Linked DNA regions of Thiorhodovibrio frisius. The protein of the gene in region 2 interacts with the protein of the main gene of each other region in a pairwise test. Links are inferred from orthologs where the notes say so. Each region holds a gene or a part of one and is shown on either strand. Other genes may lie near its edges.

Region 1 (6,247 bases), 530 kb from region 2 along the record:
TTTTCATAGTGCCCCCCGCAGGAAGCCTCGGACCCCAAGGTCGCAGGATTTTCGACGCTGGTGCCTCAAAGCATAGCAAGGGACGGCAAAATTGTCTATTTTTTCTGATGTTTGCCGGGGGTTTCTCTAAGTTGCTTAAAGTCTTGCGCGCGCAGCAGGTTTTGCGCGCCTAGGCATTGGCCGTCCCCAGTGCTCGCGCCGCCGCAGTTGCGACCTGCTGCCAGTCGCCACGACCGCAAAAACTCAGCGAACGGCCCGGCGGCTGCATCTCGATGCTGATGCTGAAATCGGGCGGCGGCAGCAGCCCGGCGCCGCGCTCGGGCCATTCGATCAATAATAGACCACCATCGCCGAGCAGCTCCTGCCAGCCGAGATAGTCAAGTTCCTCAGGATCGGCCAAACGATAGAGATCGAGGTGGAAGATGCGCTTGGAAGCAGGTTCGGCCCGGAATTCTTTGGGCTCGATCTCTTTGGGTTCAATCCCATGAGGCTTGATCTGATAGGGCTCGATCAGCGTATAGGTCGGGCTCCGCACCGCGCCCTGAACGCCATAAGCACGCAGCAGGCCGCGCACCAGTGTGGTTTTGCCGGCTCCGAGCTGGCCGTGCAGAAACACCAGTGCTCCTTTGGGTGCTGCCGAGATACTGCCCCGCCCTGTCTCTAGCCAGGGCGATAACAGCGGCGCCAGACTTTGCCCCACGCGCAGCATGCCTGGTTCATCGGGGATATAGAGCGCTGTCATCGCCCCTGCTCCCAACCCGCCAGACGGCACCACTGGCCGCGCAGGGCGGCGATGAGATCGGACGCCAGTAGACCACGTTCACCCTCGCGTGCGGCCCAGTCCGCTGCCGCTGCATGCAGGCAGACACCGGCACTGGCGGCCTGTTCAAGTGGGAGCCCCTGGGCGAGCAGCGCGCCAATGATGCCGGTCAGTGCATCGCCCATGCCGCCACTGGCCATACCGGGATTGCCCTGACTACAAAGCGCTGGCGCTTGTTGTGCGGCGCTGGCGATCAAGGTGCCCGCGCCTTTCAGCACCACAGCGCCACCATAGTGTTGCTGGAGTTCAGCAGCAGCCGCAAATCGGTCTTGTGCGATCTCGGCTGTTGTGCAGGCGAGCAGGCGCGCCGCCTCGCCTGGATGGGGTGTCAGTATCCAGTGATCTCGCCGTTGCGGCTGTTCGGCGAGCAGATTGAGCGCATCGGCATCCAGCACCAGCGGGCGCTGCCCGATGACCTCGGCTTGCAGCAAATACTCAAACAGCGCCCGGCCCCATGGAGCCCGCCCCAGCCCAGGCCCAAGCGCAACCAGACTTGCCCGCTCGAGCAGGGGCGCGAGCTGGTCGGGCGAGGACACTGCCGCAACCATCAACTCTGGGCGGGTCAGGTTGAGCAGCGCGGCATGGTCGGGGTGGGTTGCCAGGGTCACCAGCCCGGCGCCGGCACGCAGCGCGGCCTCGCCACACAGGCGCGCGGCACCGCTCATGCCAGGCGCACCGCCAACCACCAGCAGATGACCACAGCTGCCTTTGTACGCAGTGCGCGACCGGGGCGCGATGCGCGCCGCCTCCTTGGGCCAGTCGGTGCGGCGGGCGGCAGCCACTGTACTGGCATAGACCGCCGCCGGCACCTCAAGCGCGTCGAACTGGATACAACCGGTGCGGTCTGGCCCATCACCGGTAAACAGGCCCTGCTTCAAGCCGATGAAACTTAAGGTTGCAGTCGCGCGAATCGCCGCGCCAAGGATGCAGCCGGTGTCCGCGCTCAGTCCTGAGGGAATATCCACCGCCAGCACCGGCGCGCGACCTTGATTGACACGGTTGATCGCAGCAGCCATGTCGCCAGTCACCACACGCGTCAGCCCAGTGCCCAGCATGGCATCCACGATCAAATCGCTCGCCTCGGGCCATTCGGGCCAGGTCGAGACCTGGCCACCGGCATCGGCATAAGCGCTTGCCGCCGCTGCCGCTGCGCCGCTCAGGCGTTGGTGATCGCCAAGCCGCACCAAGCGCACCTGGCGCCCGGCGCTCCGAGCCAGCCTCGCCAGCACATAGCCGTCGCCACCGTTGTTGCCGGGGCCGGCCAGGACGGTGAGGCGCCCGGCTTGCGGCCAGTCGCGTTCGATGAGTCGCCACAACGCCGCACCGGCGCGCTCCATCAGGGTTTCGCCCGGGATGCCAAAACGCTCAATGGCACAGGCATCGAGCATGCGCACCTGTTCGGCCCGGTAGAGGGCGTAGGGCAGTTGTTCAGTGCTCGGCATCAAACGCGGCATTGGCTTGCCTTGATCAGTGTTTGGGCTCCAGTCCAGACGAATGTCTGACCGCCATCAGCGCATTTCCCGACTGGAGGGCACAAGCCCAGTCTTACGCGCGCTTGCACTGACAGGCCAAACCCACGAGCACGTCTTGCAACAAGCTGACGCGACCTTCCAAGACAGCGGTAGCCATCGATTCACCTCCTGACTGGTCACAACCGGATCGATCTCAGTATGATCCCAACAACAAGGGTTGCAAAGCCCAAACACTCGCACCTTGAGCACGCAGACCTTGACACCCACCACCCTCGCCGCCCACATCAAAACCTGGGGCCGAGAACTCGGCTTTCAGCAAGTTGGCATCGCCGGCTGCGAGCTGAGCGGCCCCGAAAGCTATTTGCACGACTGGCTCGCGCGCGGCTGGCATGGCGAGATGGACTACATGGCCCGTCACGGCAGCAAACGCAGCCGCCCGGCTGAACTGCTACCGGGCACAAAAAGAGTGATCTGCGCGCGCATGGACTACATGCCAGAGGCGCTGGAGGACACCAGGGCCGCTTGCGATCATCCCATCGAGGCCTTTATTTCCCGCTACGCACTCGGGCGTGATTACCACAAGCTGCTGCGCGCGCGGCTGAAACAGCTCGCCCTGCGCATCGAGGCTGAAAGCGGCCCCTTCCAGTGGCGCCCGCTGGTCGACTCGGCACCCGTAATGGAAAAGCCGCTGGCACAAGCCGCTGGCCTGGGCTGGATTGGCAAGCACACCAATTTAATCAACCCAGGCGCCGGTTCCTGGTTCTTTCTCGGCGAGCTTTATGTCGATCTGCTGCTGCCCATTGACGAACCCCTGCCCAGTCATTGCGGACGCTGCCGAGCCTGCATGGATATCTGCCCCACAGGTGCCATTGTCAAACCTTATGAATTGGACGCGCGCCTGTGCATCTCTTATCTGACTATCGAACTGGCCGGTGCGATCCCCGCGCCGCTGCGCCCGCTGCTGGGCAACCGCATCTATGGCTGTGACGACTGCCAACTCGTCTGCCCCTGGAACCGCTTTGCGCATGTCACGAAAGAAGCCGATTTCTGTCCCCGTCATGGTCTGGATGGCGCCAGCCTGATTGCACTCTTTAGCTGGGATGAAGCGGAATTTCTCAAGCGCACCGAGGGCAGCGCCATCCGTCGCATCGGTCATCAGCGCTGGCTGCGTAACATCGCCGTGGCGCTTGGCAACGCCGCGCCCTCCCCTGTCGCACGCCAAGCGCTGGAAGCTCGCAGCGACCACCCGAGCGATCTAATCCGCGAGCATGTCCATTGGGCGCTAGCGCGACAATGCCAGCGGCGCGAGAATGACGACCTCTCTGAGAAAGCACCCGGCACCCCATCTTCTCAACAGGAGCCCCGCGCATGATCAATCTGCTTAGTCTCTCGCGCGCCGCGCGTTTAGCCGGCGTTAGCCGCGGCACTCTACAGGCACGCATTCGCCAGGGCGAAATCGAGACCTTCGAGGGTGAGGTGCGGGTACAGGATTTGCTGCGCGTATACCCCAACGTCAGCCTGGAACACACCGGCCTGCTCGATCAGGTGCAGCAAATCCGGGACAACGCGGTGCCGCGCGACAATGATCAGGACCATCAATTACCCAGCCCCGAGGTGCTGCTCTCGCGCCTGCGTGCGCTGAGCGACGCACTCTCCGCGCAGGTCAGCCGCGCCGATGGGCTACAGCAGTTGATTGCGGATTTGCGCAGCCAGTTGACCCACGCCATCCCCGAGCGCGACACGCGCGAACGTCTGCTCGGCTGGCTGGATGCACAATGCGCAGCCCTCGCCGAAGCGCCCGAGTCCGAGGCACGCCGACAGCTGTTTGCGAAAGACAACTTCCTGCGCCTGATGGCGGCAAGCGTCAAGGTGATCCCGAGTGGGCATGAATTCTTTGTCGAGGGCTCGGAGTCGATTCTCGACGCTGCCGTGCGCGCGGGGCTGCGCATGAACTACGGCTGCGCCAACGGCAACTGCGGCTCTTGCAAGGCGCGGGTGGTGTCAGGTGAGGTGTGGAAGCTGCGCAATCACGACTATGTACTCAGTGCCCGCGAGCAACAGTTGGGTTACTTGCTCGCCTGCTGCCACACGGCGGTCACCGACCTGGTGCTGGAGGCCGCCGAGGCGCATTCGAGCGCGGATTTACCCCACCAGGAGATTCGCGCCCAAATCCGCAAAGTCGAGCACCAGAACGCCGATCTCATGCTATTGCAGGTGCAGGCGCCACGCACCCAGACCCTGCGGTTCATGGCCGGGCAGTCCGCGCGACTACAACTGGAGGACAGCACCAAAACTGAACTGCCCATCGCCAGTTGCCCCTGCAATGGCCGCACTCTGCACTTTTACATTCGGCGCGGACGCGATGCCTTCAGCGATGCCGTCTTCAGTCGCACACTCAGCCGCGCACCCGTGCTGGTCAGCGGCCCTCAGGGCGATTTCGTGCTGCGCGAGGCTGATCCGGGCCCGGCGGTCTTCATCGCCTTCGGCGATGGCATCGCACCAATCAAAAGCCTGATCGAACATGCCGTGTCCATCGACACCGCCGCCAGCCTGCATCTGTACTGGTCAACTTCTGGCACCGAGGGTTTTTATCTCGAAGGCTGGTGCCGCGCGCTCAAGGATGCGCTCGACCACTTCGCCTTCACCCCATTAGTCAATGCCACTGCCGAGGACCTGCTTGCCCTGCTCCGCGCCGATCTTCCAGAGCCAAACACCGCCAGCTATTACCTAGCCGGATCAGCCGAAGAACTGGCGCCCCTAGCCGACAGACTCAGCAACCTGGGCATCGCGGATGAGTCTGTGGCAAGCCTGTCGGTTTAGATGCCTAAGGCTCATGCTCCCGACCGCCCCGGAGCATGAAGCGGCCGCTTCACGGCAAGATGTTCAAACTCTCATCTGATTGTCCACAAGACTGCGGACTTGCCAGGTCGGCTGCGGCAGATCTGCGGCTTTGGTGCCGCCTGCGGCTGGAATCACCGGGGCGCCACCTGCAAGACCGGTGCCAACCAGTACCGCGTCCAGGCCCGCATCCAGGCCACCGCGAATGTCGGTGCCGAGTTGATCGCCAATCATCACCGGCCGCTGAACGCCGAGCTGCTGCCTGGCTTGGTCGAAAATTGGCCGACAGGGTTTGCCGAGGCGCTCGAAGGCGATGGGCTGGTCGGGATGATGGGCGTTGAGCACGGTCTCAAGCATCACGGCCATGGCGCCAGCGGTCAGGCTGAAGGCACCGGGCGCGCAGGGGAAGATGAGGTCGGGATTGCACAACAAGAGATGGATGGACTCACCACCAGCCTGACGGCGCATGATCAGATTGAGCGCACGATTGAAGTCCTCGGGCCAACGCACGCCGTTTTGGTCGGCAATGACCACCACCTCGGCGTCCTGGTCGTCCTCAATCAGCCGCCCACCGGCGCGAGTCACATAACCTTGGGCGCTTGGCGGGCCGAGCAGCAGGCAGGAGGCGCCTTGCAGACCATGGCGGGCAAAATAGGGCTGGAGCAGCATGCCGGAGGTCAGCAGATGCTGAGCGTCGAGCGCCAGCCCCTTGGCGGTGAAGTCGGCCGCGAGCTGTTGCGGCAGACGACTGGCGGCATTGGTGACAATCAGCCAGGGCTTGCCAGCGGCATCAAGGCGGGCGAGAAAGTCCGCCGCGCCAGGTAGCGGGCCGGTATCGTCGAGCAGCACCCCATAGGCATCAAGCAGAAAGCCGTCGTAGCGCTCGATGAGTTGGGACGGGGTAATGAGTGGCGCCGTCAATCTGGCTTCGGGGTCCGAATGGCTTGGGGGCATTGGCGCGGCTCTTGGGGATTTCCGGCGGGCGGCCGGATTTCACTTCCATTGCGATGGGGCGAATACAGTTGCCCCTGCCTACCGGAGTGCATTGCGCCAGCGCGCGGCTTTAAGCTGCAAGGAGCCGAGCAGGCGCTCAAGCGGTTTCTTCTTAACCTGATAG
Region 2 (6,170 bases):
CTTTCATGGATGCGGCGATTGGTGGCTAGCCTGGGTTTGTGGAAGCTGATGTCCATCGGTCCTGCATGTCAACCAAAGAATGATGGTATCCAAGGCGACCTTTTGCTGGCAGGATGCGGACCATGCAGTGGAAAAATTCTTGGTGTGCCGGGTGTCCTTGTGGTGGGCATCGCCAAGTCTGAATCGCCCGCTTGTTGGCGGTTGGAGAATGGCGGGGCCGGCAGCAATGGCGGCCTGAGAGAAAAGCCCGATGCGCAAGAGGGTACCCATACCAGAACGGCCGGATCAAGGCTGGTCCAGAACGGCTTTAGAATTGATCGGAAGATGGTGCCGAGGAGAGGACTTGAACCTCCACGAGCTTTCGCCCACATGGACCTGAACCATGCGCGTCTACCAATTCCGCCACCTCGGCAGGGGGAGCGGTGCCAGCCAGAACGGCTTGTGCAGAGCCGGGAAGATTAGCCGGGCTGCCGGCGTCTGTCAACTCGCGCGTTGCCCGGTGACTTGATACCCAAACGACATGGATGCGGCCCAAAACCGAAAACGCCAGTGTGACTCGATATCTGACTGGCCGCTTTGATATTAAAAATCGCTTGTCAGCACACCCGGCGGCTTCGGGTACGTTAGACTAGCCGTTTTTCTCAGCCGGAATTATCTTCCATCGTGGCCAGACGCAAAAACTCCCAGTCCGCCAAAGTGCTTGACCCACACCGCGAGCGCGAGGCGAGGAAGTACGATAACCCCATTCCCAGTCGTGAGTTCATTCTCGAGACCCTGACCGAGCGCGGGGTGCCGATGGACGCCGCGGGCGTGGCCAAGGCGCTTAGTCTGTCCGACCCCGAGGAGCAGCTGGCACTCGAGCGGCGTCTGGGTGCGATGGTGCGCGATGGGCAACTGGTGCGCAACCGCCGCGATGCCTTCTGCCTGGTCAATAAGAAGGATCTGATCGCCGGGCGGGTGATTGGCCATCCCGATGGCTTTGGCTTCCTCAAGCCCGATGAGGGCGGGGATGATCTTTATCTGTATCCGAAGGAAATGCGCGCGCTCTTCCATGGTGATCGCATTGTTGCGCGGGTCACCGGGCGCGACCGGCGCGGGCGGCTCGAGGGTGCGGTGGTGGAGATTCTTGAGCGCAATACTCAGTCGGTGGTGGGACGCTTTTATGCCGAAAGCGGCGTTGGCTTCGTGGTGCCGGATAACAAGCGTATCCCCCACGACATTATTATCCCCAGCGATCGGGCGGGAGCAGCCACCAAGGGCCAGATCGTGGTGGCCGAGATCACTGATCAGCCCACCAAGCGCACCCAGCCGCTCGGGCGGGTGCTGGAGGTGCTCGGCGATCACATGGCCGCCGGCATGGAGACCGACATTGCCATTCGCGCCCACGATCTCCCTGTCGACTGGCCCGAGGCGGTGCTGCAACAGATCTCTGGCTTAAGCGAAGAGGTGCCGGAAGCGGCCAAGGCTGGGCGTCTGGATCTGCGCGATTTGCCGCTGGTGACTATCGATGGCGCCGATGCGCGCGATTTTGACGACGCCGTTTATGCCGAGCGCAAGCCCAAGGGTTGGCGGCTTTTGGTGTGCATTGCCGATGTCTCTGCCTATGTGAGCCCCGGGGATGCGCTGGACCAGGAAGGCCGTGCGCGCGGTAATTCGGTCTATTTCCCTGATCGCGTGATTCCCATGCTGCCGGAGGTGCTCTCCAACGGGCTCTGTTCGCTTAATCCCCAGGTTGATCGGCTGTGCATGGCCTGCGAGCTCTATGTGAACCGCGATGGCAAGGTGACCCGTTCGCGCTTTTTCGAGGCGGTGATGCGCTCGGCGGCGCGGTTGACCTATGAGCAGGTCGCCGCCATGCTCGAGGGCGACGCCAAACTATGCGATCAATATGCGCAGCTGCTGCCCCATCTGCATGAGCTGCATCAGCTGTTTCAGTCGCTGCTCGAGGCGCGTGGCGAGCGCGGTGCCATCGATTTCGACACGGTCGAGACCCAGTTCGTCTTCAACGAGCAGGGCCGGCTTGAGGGCATCGAACCGCGCACTCGCAATGACGCGCATCGCATTATCGAGGAATGCATGCTCGCGGCCAATGTCGCCTCCGCGCGCCTGTTCGAGCGCAAGAAGATGCCGGCGCTGTTCCGTATTCACGAGCAGCCCAAGGCGGAGAAGCTCTCCGACCTGCGCGAGTTCCTCGCCGAATTGGGCCTGAACCTGCCCGGTGGCGACAAACCCACCGCCAAGGACTATGGCACCTTGTTGGATTTAGTGCGCGAACGGGCGGATTTTCATTTGATCCAAACCGTACTGCTGCGCTCCATGCAGCAGGCCATGTACAGCTCGGACAATGTTGGTCACTTTGGCCTGGCGTACGAGGGCTATACCCATTTCACCTCGCCCATTCGCCGCTATCCGGACCTGATTGTGCACCGCATCATCAAGCATATTCTGGCGGGTGGCAGCGTGGCGGATTTGGACTACTCCAAGCCCGAGTTACAACAGATTGCTGAGCACTGCTCGGGCACCGAGCGGCGCGCCGACGAGGCCACCCGCGATGCCGCCGACTGGCTGAAATGCGAGTACATGCGCGACAAGCTCGGCGAGCAGTTCGACGGCACCATTGTAAGCGTCCAGGGCTTTGGCCTGTTCGTCGAGCTCGACGATGTTTATGTCGATGGCCTGGTGCACATTACTGCGCTGGATAACGACTTCTACCACTTCGACCCCATCGGCCACCGACTCAATGGCGCACGCACGGGCCAAGTCTATCGGCTCGGCGACCGGCTGCGGGTGCAGGTGGCGGCAGTCAATCTCGATGAGCGCAAGATCGACTTCGTGCTGGCACCCGCGGACAAGAAGTCCGAGGGCGCCAAGCGCTCCCGCCGTCGCGGCAGCCGTAAACGCGCCGCTAGCTGAACCGTGGTCGCAGCGGACTAGCGCAGAGCAAGGGAGAGCAGAGCGAATCACCATGGCCAAGGGGAATGGGAACGCCAAGGCGGGTGGCAGGGGCAAAGCGGATGGCGCGAGTAAAGCCTGCGTCAGTAACGCGGATGGACTGGTGAGAAGCGCAGGTGCCGCGGTCGTGATTGGCATCAATGCCGTGCGCGCGGCCCTGAGCCAGGGCGGGGTGCGCGAGCTGTGGCTTGACCGCGCCCGGCGCGATCGTCGTCTGAATGAACTGGTCGAGCAGGCGCGCGCCGATGGTGTGCCCGTGCGCCAGCAGGCCCGGGATGCGCTCGATGATGCCGCCCGTGGCGGTAATCATCAGGGTGCGCTGGCCTGGACCGATGCGCCCGCCGCTCGCACCGAGGCCGATCTGGACCAGTTACTTGCGGCCGGCCCGCGCGACCCGCTGCTGCTGGTGCTCGACGGCGTCACCGACCCGCATAATCTGGGCGCCTGCCTGCGCTGTGCCGACGGTGCCGGCGCACTCGCGGTCATTGCCCCGCGCGATCGCGCCGTGGGGCTGAATGCCACGGCGGTCAAGGTGGCCAGCGGTGCCGCGGCCAGTGTGCCTTTCGTGCAGGTGACCAATCTGTCCCGCACCTTGACCCAGCTCCAGGAGCGCGGGTTCTGGGTTCTTGGGTTGGCTGGCGAGGCATCGCACAGTCTGTTCGAGCTCGATTTAAAGGGCCCGCTCGCACTGGTGCTCGGCAGCGAGGGTAAAGGCATGCGAAGGCTGACGCGCGAGCACTGCGACCAGCTCGCGGCCCTGCCGATGCGCGGTCAGGTCGAGAGCCTGAATGTCTCGGTCAGCGCCGGGATTTGTCTCTATGAGGCTGTGCGCCAGCGGTTAGCGGCTGCGGCTTAAGCCGAGACCAATGGCAATGTCTGCAGCTCAACCTTATTTTGGAGGCGTCTTGATCAGCTGCGCGCAATTTTCGTCTCTTGGCGCCTGGACGCGCCAGTCCCTGACGGCAACTGTCTTGCTGACATCTCTGCTCAGCGCGGCGGGTTTCGCCAGCGAACGGGCTGGGGAAGTCGCGGACACCGAATCGCTCAATGACCTGCTCTCCATCATCGACCAGCAGACGCAGCTTGCTACCAAAAGCGGCATGAATGCCGATTATGTGCCAGGCATGGCGACGATTTTAACCGGCGATGATCTGCGCGCGCGCGGCGTGCGCTCGGTCAGCGAGGCACTGGCGCTGGTGCCTGGCATCAGCCAGGCCATCGAGATGACCGGCGAGCGCCAGATTCTGAGCCGCGGCATCGGCTACGGCTACGCCTCGGGCAATCTCAAGATCCTGCTCGATGGCGTGTCGATGAACGCCACCCTCTATGCCACCGCCAACCCGGTGCTCAACATTCCCATCGAGCAGGTCGAGCGCATCGAGGTGATTCGCGGCCCCGGCGCCTCGGTGCATGGGGAGTATGCCTTTGCTGGCGTGATCGATGTCATCACGCGCACGGGCGACCGCGAAGTCTCGGCCTCGGCGATGGAGGACGGCGATTACGGTGGCGGCCTGATGTGGCACTGGGCCGACCCCGAACGCGATCTGGCGTTGTCGGTCAATGCTTACGGGTTGGATGGCGACGGCGGGGTTGATGTCGCCACCGATGCGGCCTTCAACCTCGGCATGCCCGAGATCTCCAATGCCCCGGGCCTCTCGAATGAGTCGCATCGCTATCGCGGACTCTTTGCCGACATCCGCTGGGGCGCTTTCTTTGGCTCAATCAAGCTGCTCGATGACGACTACGGCGACTATTTCGGCATCAATCACTTTTTGCCGCCGGATGATGACCGGCTGGCCTCGCGACAGCGTTACCAATCCTTGCAGCTTGGCACCGATCTGACCTTCAATGCGCGCTGGCGCAGCCGGCTACGGTTCGAGGTACTTCGCTACGAGCGCGACCGCGATGATCTGTTTGTGTTTCCCACCGGCTATTTCTTCGACGACGAGTCGGTAGTCATGAGCCAGGATTATCAGGAAACCCGCTATTTAATCGCCGCTGATACGCACTGGAACCCGAATGATCGCCATCAGGTCCTCTTTGGTCTGGAAGCCAGTCATGTGGAGGTGGACGAGGCCACCTGGGACTGGCCAGCGGCGTTTGAAATCGACTTCCCCTGGCTGGATGACCAGCGCAACCGGCGCATCCTGAGCGCGATCGTGCAGGATGAATTCCGCCTCAACGAGCGGCTGACCCTGACCGGCGCGCTGCGTTTTGATGACTACAGCGATGTCGGCTCGCATCTCAGCCCGCGGCTGGCGGCAGTTTGGCGCATCGATGCCGAGAACATCATCAAGGCGCAGTATGCGCGCGCCTTTCGCCCGCCGACCTTCTACGAGCAGGAATACTCCGCCACCGATGACATCGGCTTTGGCGAGATTGCGACCTACGAACTGGGCTACATCCTGAAAAAGCCGACCTGGGAAGGGCGGGTGATTGTGTTTCACTCCGAGTTGACCGACCCGATCGTCTTCTACAGCCCCGAGAGTGCCTATGCCAATGTCGCTGATGCCCGACTGCAAGGTGTGGAGTTTGAGTATCAGCAGCGCCTGCGCCGCGATCTTAAGCTCGATGGCAACCTGTCCTATGTCCAAACCCGAGATGAAAGCAGCGGCCGCTCGCTGCCCGGCGGCACCAACCTGCTGGCGAATCTGGCGCTGATCTGGCGCCCGGCGCCGGCCTGGACTCTGGCCGCGCAGCTGGCCTATGTTGGCGAAACTGAGCGCCGCGAGGACGATGACCGCGACCCGCTCGAGGCCTATACCACGCTGGACCTGACGCTCAGTTATGCCAAACCCGGCTCGGGTCCCTTCGCACGTCTCGGGGTCAAGAATCTCGCCAATGCCAATGTGCGCTACCCCGATCAGGAGGCGAGCGCTGGCGGTGTCGACTGGATCTACGCTGACGATTACCCCCGTCCCGACCGGCGCTGGTGGCTCGAGCTTGGGTACGCGTTCTGATCGCGTGATCCCGCCCGAGTCAGGCTCCAGTCCTGGCAGTCCGCGCATCTCCGCGCGGCGGCGTCTGCCTGTTGCCTTTTTGTGTCTGGTGCTGGTGGGTGTCGCGCTAGCCCAGGCAGCGGCGTTGGCGGGCGGCCTGTGGCCGGAGGAAGAGCAGCGCCTGCGGGTCGGGCTCAAGCTCTTTCCCGCCGTGCTCGGCGCTGTAGAGGACCTGAAGCGGGACCACAGCCGCGATGGCCAGTTGCATATTGCGGTTGG
Region 3 (6,311 bases), 530 kb from region 2 along the record:
CAAGCGCTTATGCCGATGCCGGTGGCCAGGTCTCGACCTGGCCCGAATGGCCCGAGGCGAGCGATTTGATCGTGGATGCCATGCTGGGCACTGGGCTGACGCGTGTGGTGACTGGCGACATGGCTGCTGCGATCAACCGTGTCAATCAAGGTCGCGCGCCGGTGCTGGCGGTGGATATTCCCTCAGGACTGAGCGCGGACACCGGCTGCATCCTTGGCGCGGCGATTCGCGCGACTGCAACCTTAAGTTTCATCGGCTTGAAGCAGGGCCTGTTTACCGGTGATGGGCCAGACCGCACCGGTTGTATCCAGTTCGACGCGCTTGAGGTGCCGGCGGCGGTCTATGCCAGTACAGTGGCTGCCGCCCGCCGCACCGACTGGCCCAAGGAGGCGGCGCGCATCGCGCCCCGGTCGCGCACTGCGTACAAAGGCAGCTGTGGTCATCTGCTGGTGGTTGGCGGTGCGCCTGGCATGAGCGGTGCCGCGCGCCTGTGTGGCGAGGCCGCGCTGCGTGCCGGCGCCGGGCTGGTGACCCTGGCAACCCACCCCGACCATGCCGCGCTGCTCAACCTGACCCGCCCAGAGTTGATGGTTGCGGCAGTGTCCTCGCCCGACCAGCTCGCGCCCCTGCTCGAGCGGGCAAGTCTGGTTGCGCTTGGGCCTGGGCTGGGGCGGGCTCCATGGGGCCGGGCGCTGTTTGAGTATTTGCTGCAAGCCGAGGTCATCGGGCAGCGCCCGCTGGTGCTGGATGCCGATGCGCTCAATCTGCTCGCCGAACAGCCGCAACGGCGAGATCACTGGATACTGACACCCCATCCAGGCGAGGCGGCGCGCCTGCTCGCCTGCACAACAGCCGAGATCGCACAAGACCGATTTGCGGCTGCTGCTGAACTCCAGCAACACTATGGTGGCGCTGTGGTGCTGAAAGGCGCGGGCACCTTGATCGCCAGCGCCGCACAACAAGCGCCAGCGCTTTGTAGTCAGGGCAATCCCGGTATGGCCAGTGGCGGCATGGGCGATGCACTGACCGGCATCATTGGCGCGCTGCTCGCCCAGGGGCTCCCACTTGAACAGGCCGCCAGTGCCGGTGTCTGCCTGCATGCAGCGGCAGCGGACTGGGCCGCACGCGAGGGTGAACGTGGTCTACTGGCGTCCGATCTCATCGCCGCCCTGCGCGGCCAGTGGTGCCGTCTGGCGGGTTGGGAGCAGGGGCGATGACAGCGCTCTATATCCCCGATGAACCAGGCATGCTGCGCGTGGGGCAAAGTCTGGCGCCGCTGTTATCGCCCTGGCTAGAGACAGGGCGGGGCAGTATCTCGGCAGCACCCAAAGGAGCACTGGTGTTTCTGCACGGCCAGCTCGGAGCCGGCAAAACCACACTGGTGCGCGGCCTGCTGCGTGCTTATGGCGTTCAGGGCGCGGTGCGGAGCCCGACCTATACGCTGATCGAGCCCTATCAGATCAAGCCTCATGGGATTGAACCCAAAGAGATCGAGCCCAAAGAATTCCGGGCCGAACCTGCTTCCAAGCGCATCTTCCACCTCGATCTCTATCGTTTGGCCGATCCTGAGGAACTTGACTATCTCGGCTGGCAGGAGCTGCTCGGCGATGGTGGTCTATTATTGATCGAATGGCCCGAGCGCGGCGCCGGGCTGCTGCCGCCGCCCGATTTCAGCATCAGCATCGAGATGCAGCCGCCGGGCCGTTCGCTGAGTTTTTGCGGTCGTGGCGACTGGCAGCAGGTCGCAACTGCGGCGGCGCGAGCACTGGGGACGGCCAATGCCTAGGCGCGCAAAACCTGCTGCGCGCGCAAGACTTTAAGCAACTTAGAGAAACCCCCGGCAAACATCAGAAAAAATAGACAATTTTGCCGTCCCTTGCTATGCTTTGAGGCACCAGCGTCGAAAATCCTGCGACCTTGGGGTCCGAGGCTTCCTGCGGGGGGCACTATGAAAAATATTCGACTCATCACCATTCTGCTCATCTGTCTGCTGTCATGGGGCTTAAGCGCCGCCGCTCGGGTCGAGATCCAGGGTGCGCGTCTGTCCAGCCAGAATGAAATGGCCCGCTTGGTGCTCGATACCTCGGGCCCGGTGGTTGAGCACAACATCTTCTCGCTCGACTCACCTGACCGCCTGGTCATCGACTTAGCCGGTGTCAGCCTGTCTGGTCCGCTGCGCCAGCCTGATCCGACCAATCCGCTGCTGACAAGCATCCGCAGCGGCGAGCGCCCCGGGGAGAGCGCCAGAATCGTGCTCGACCTCAAGCGCAAGGTGCGGGTCAAAAGCTTCTGTCTACAACCCGATGGGCGTCATGGTTATCGTCTGGTGGTGGACCTCACACCCAAACCCGAGCAAGAAGTCCGCCAGGAGGCGTTGGCAGAGGCCTCGCGCGGCCTGTCCGGTCATCCCTCGGTGCAACAGCGCTCGGTCAAGCTCAAGGCGCGCGATGTGGTGATTGCCATCGATGCTGGTCACGGTGGCAAAGACCCAGGGGCGGTTGGCCCGCGCGGCACTCGGGAGAAGGATGTGACCCTGGCCATTGCGCGCGTTCTCGCCCGCTTGGTCGATAAAGAGCCCGGGATGCGCGCGGCCATGATCCGCGACAGCGACCGCTTCGTCATTCTGCGCGAGCGCATTCGCATCGCCCGCAAACATCGCGCGGATTTGTTCGTGTCAATTCATGCCGATGCCTTTCGCGATCGCAGCGTACGCGGTTCTTCCGTTTTTACCCTGTCTGAGCGTGGCGCGAGCAGCGAGGCCGCCAAATGGCTGGCTGCACGCGAGAACGAGGTTGACCTTCTTGCCGGCATTGACCTGGGGAAAAGCAACGAAGAAGTCGCTGGCGTGCTGATGAACATGACCCAAAACATGACCATGGAGCACAGCATGCTGGCGGCCAAGCCGGTGTTGGACGAGTTGGGACACCTGGGCAAAATGCACCAGAGTCGCATCCAGTCCGCCGGCTTTGCTGTGCTAAAAGCGCCGGACATTCCGTCCATGCTGGTGGAAACAGCCTTTATTTCCAATCCCGAGGAAGAAAAGCGCCTGCGCGACCCAGCCTTTCAGAACCAGGTCGCGAAAGCCATTCTGGTGGGAATCAAGCGCTACTTCGAGGCCAATCCGCCGCCGCAAACCCTGTTTGCGATGAGAAATGACAGGGGCGCCAGCTCCATCCGTCATGTCATCGAACGCGGCGATACCCTGCTCGATATTGCGCGCGATTATCAGGTCAGCCTGCCATCACTGCGCTCTCTCAACCAGCTTGAGAGCGACCGCATCCGCGTCGGCCAGGTTCTGCGCATTCCTGAAAGCTGAACAACGGCTGACACCGCTCCCTTGCCTGATGTGCCTGAGCGAGCAACACCACGACATCTAAAAGTCGTAGAGAAAAATGCCGATCCCCAATGCTAGATGTCGAACAAGGCGCACAAAAAAGCCGCTATAAAGCGGCTGATTTTGAGAGAGTTGGTGGCTACGGCTAGATTCGAACTAGCGACATCGGCATTATGAGTGCCGCGCTCTAACCAACTGAGCTACGTAGCCAAATAGACTGCTAAGAATGCCATGTTCAGAATCGCAGGTCAAGCACCGGTGCGGGTCTTAGCTGGGCGCGGTTGGCCTTGGTGTGAAACAGCGGTTGCATCTGTCGCCTGGTCGGGCTAGTGAGCGTTAGTCGCTGGTATCGGAGGGGTTGGCACAGCGCAGGGCGAGAAATAGCCGCGACAGGGCGATTGGCAATCCGGGCTTGACCTGCTGTAGTTCGGTCGGTTCCTGCGTCCAGGTGCCGGCTTCGAGATCGAAGCCGACCAGTTCCGCCAGGTTGATGACGTAATCTTTCAGGTCGTCGTTGTTCATACAACTCCTCATGAGATGGATAGATCCGGCGCCAAGGCGGGCCGGTGGGTGCGGTTCCGATCAGCTTCGCAGTGATCGGGTGCGAGTCAAGTGCTGATCATTATCGCGAATCCCAGCCGTTCGGTCATGGTAATTTGCGCGACGCCAGCTCAACCTATGCCTTTGCGTTCGACTTTATGTTGATGATTTTTGTCGACTATTGTACTCTCTGAGTTCCCAAACACTGAATCCGGCCGCGCATCGTCTTGCCGGACTCGCGCCGGCTTGGCGTTAAACAACCCGAGGATTGGCCATGTTCATTACGCGACTCATCTATTGCAGCGAATTATCCGGTGTTGACAAGGATGCGATCACTAACATTCTTCAGGTATCGCGCCAGAAGAACGCCAAGGCTGGGATTACCGGCATGCTGCTTTTTAACGGGGTTTACTTTTTGCAATGTCTGGAAGGTTCGCGTGACGCCGTTAACGAAACCTATCACCGAATTGTCCACGATAATCGCCATTCCCGTCCGGTGTTGCTTACCTGTGAGGAGCTTTCTCAGCGCGATTTTACCGACTGGGACATGGCGTATGTGCCCTGGACCGCTGAGATTCGCAGCATTGTTCGTTGCTTCTCTGTCGACGACGAATTCGATCCATACAAGCTAGGCGCCCAGAGTGCGATCGGGCTGTTTCGCGCGTTGCGAGACCGTCTGCCCGATAACGAATTCTGGTCAAAACCCTTGCAGACCGCTTAATTGGCAGTTGGTGTGATCGCCTTTGTTGTGCGATCAGTCGTTATGATCGTCCGCAACGCAAGAATTCTATGCAACCCCAAAAAACCGGTCATTGCGATGGTTTAACCGCCGACCGCGCCCAAACCGCTGAGCAGGCTCTGGTGGCCAGCGAACGGCGTTTGCTGAGGGTGCTTGATAATCTCGACGCCCTGGTCTATGTCAGCGATCTCGACAGCGACGAGATTCTGTTCGTCAACGCCTATGGCCGTGGCCTGTTCGGCGATATCGAAGGGCAGACCTGTTGGCAAGCGTTGCATGGACGTAACGCACGTTGCGACGACTGCAGCCACGAACATCTGTTTGATAGCAACGGCCAGCCCGGCGGTGTGCGCCACTGGGAAGTGCAAAACGCCCGCAATGGCCGGCGCTATGACTGCCGCGATCAGGCGATTGCCTGGACCGACAGCCATTATGCACGCCTGCAGATTGCCTTCGACATTACCGAGCGGGTCGAGAATGCCGAGCGTCTGGCTCTTGTCGAGCGGGAGTTAAGGGGCGAGCGTGATCTGTTCTCCGCCGGGCCGGTGGTCACTGTTGTCTGGAGTCTGGAGCCGGGCTGGCCCATTCGGCGGGTGTCGCGTAATGCCGAGGCTATTCTTGGGTATACCCCGGAGGAACTCTGCGCGCCCGAGTTTCGTTTTATCCAACTCATTCACCCCGAGGATGTTACGCGCACCAGTGACGAGGTTGCCGCCCACCTGGCCGCCGGTGACCAGAACTTCAAGCAATCCTATCGGCTTGAGGTGCGCGACTGGGTCGGCTTGAGTTATCGCTGGTTTTATGACTTCAGCCAGGTGGTGCGTGCAGCGGACGGCACTGTGACGGAAGTCCGTGGCTATCTGTTTGATCAAACCCGCCTGAAAGAGGTTGAGGACGCGCTCGCGCGCGAGCGCGAGCGCCTGGCCGGCATTATCGACGGCACTCATGCCGGTACCTGGGAATGGCGACCGGAAACTGGCGACTTGTTCGTTAACGCACGCTGGGCCGAGATATTGGGCTACTCCATGGAGCAACTCTGGCCCGTGACCATGGATACCTGGGCCGCTATGGTGCATCCCGAGGACCGCGAGTTGGTGCGTGGCAAGATCTACGCGCATCTGCACGGCAAGACGCCCTTCTACAGCTGCGAAATGCGCCTGCGCCATCGCGATGGTTCCTGGCTTTGGACAGCGGTGCGCGGACGGGTCGCCCAGTGGTCGGTTAGCCAACCCTCGCGCGCACTCTGGATGCTAGGCACCCTGCAGGACATAAACGCGCGCCGGCGCAGCGAGCAGCGCTTCGAGCAGGTTACTGCGCATAGCAGGCTGGTTGCCTGGGAGGTGGATGCCAATGGCCTCTTCACCTATCTGAGCGACGGTGTCGAGCGGGTGATTGGTTACAGCCCGACCGAGTTGGTTGGGCACAAGCACTTTTACGATTTGCACCCGCCAGAGGAGCGCGAGGCATTTAAGGAGGCCGCGCTCAAGGTCTTTGCCCAGCGCCAGGCCTTCGAGGGTATGGAAAACCCCGTCCAGGCCGCCGATGGGCGGCGGATTTGGGTCGAGACCAATGGCATTCCGGTGCTGGACGCTGATGGCGAACTGCGCGGGTACTGCGGCACCGATCTCGACATCACCGAGCGCAAGCGCGCCGAGCAGGCGCTGGAGGCCACCACCGCGCATGCCCAGGAACTGGCAG

The links.
Region 1: the proteins of rlmB (region 2) and Thiofri_RS06060 interact in binary tests that used the Escherichia coli proteins (3 or more experiments, as listed by UniProt). The link is inferred for Thiorhodovibrio frisius from one-to-one orthologs.
Region 3: the proteins of rlmB (region 2) and tsaE interact in binary tests that used the Escherichia coli proteins (3 or more experiments, as listed by UniProt). The link is inferred for Thiorhodovibrio frisius from one-to-one orthologs.

Annotation. Positions count from the first base shown.
Region 1 is NZ_CP121471.1:1,263,432-1,269,678, reverse strand. Bases 1-2,935 are described here. They hold Thiofri_RS06060 (NAD(P)H-hydrate dehydratase), read right to left. Parts: upstream 2,263-2,935; coding sequence 739-2,262; downstream 1-738. Other genes in these bases: queG (tRNA epoxyqueuosine(34) reductase QueG), read left to right, coding at 2,549-2,935; tsaE (tRNA (adenosine(37)-N6)-threonylcarbamoyltransferase complex ATPase subunit type 1 TsaE), read right to left, coding at 170-742; Thiofri_RS06070 (N-acetylmuramoyl-L-alanine amidase), read right to left, coding at 1-7. Outside these bases: more of queG, read left to right, coding at 2,936-3,664; Thiofri_RS06050 (2Fe-2S iron-sulfur cluster-binding protein), read left to right, coding at 3,661-5,112; Thiofri_RS06045 (HAD-IIA family hydrolase), read right to left, coding at 5,176-6,084; protease SohB, read right to left, coding at 6,163-6,247. UniProt on the Escherichia coli protein: Bifunctional enzyme that catalyzes the epimerization of the S- and R-forms of NAD(P)HX and the dehydration of the S-form of NAD(P)HX at the expense of ADP, which is converted to AMP.
Region 2 is NZ_CP121471.1:736,108-742,277, forward strand. What follows is about bases 2,029-4,886. They hold rlmB (23S rRNA (guanosine(2251)-2'-O)-methyltransferase RlmB), read left to right. Parts: upstream 2,029-2,965; coding sequence 2,966-3,808; downstream 3,809-4,886. Other genes in these bases: rnr (ribonuclease R), read left to right, coding at 2,029-2,913; Thiofri_RS03740 (TonB-dependent receptor plug domain-containing protein), read left to right, coding at 3,825-4,886. Also shown: Thiofri_RS03720 (class I SAM-dependent rRNA methyltransferase), read right to left, coding at 1-7; more of rnr, read left to right, coding at 664-2,028; more of Thiofri_RS03740, read left to right, coding at 4,887-5,912; Thiofri_RS03745 (YfiR/HmsC family protein), read left to right, coding at 5,896-6,170. UniProt on the Escherichia coli protein: Specifically methylates the ribose of guanosine 2251 in 23S rRNA.
Region 3 is NZ_CP121471.1:1,267,724-1,274,034, forward strand. The notes cover bases 1-2,999. They hold tsaE (tRNA (adenosine(37)-N6)-threonylcarbamoyltransferase complex ATPase subunit type 1 TsaE), read left to right. Parts: upstream 1-1,213; coding sequence 1,214-1,786; downstream 1,787-2,999. Other genes in these bases: Thiofri_RS06060 (NAD(P)H-hydrate dehydratase), read left to right, coding at 1-1,217; Thiofri_RS06070 (N-acetylmuramoyl-L-alanine amidase), read left to right, coding at 1,949-2,999. In the rest of the region: more of Thiofri_RS06070, read left to right, coding at 3,000-3,316; Thiofri_RS06080 (hypothetical protein), read right to left, coding at 3,671-3,856; Thiofri_RS06085 (BLUF domain-containing protein), read left to right, coding at 4,149-4,595; Thiofri_RS06090 (PAS domain S-box protein), read left to right, coding at 4,664-6,311. UniProt on the Escherichia coli protein: Required for the formation of a threonylcarbamoyl group on adenosine at position 37 (t(6)A37) in tRNAs that read codons beginning with adenine.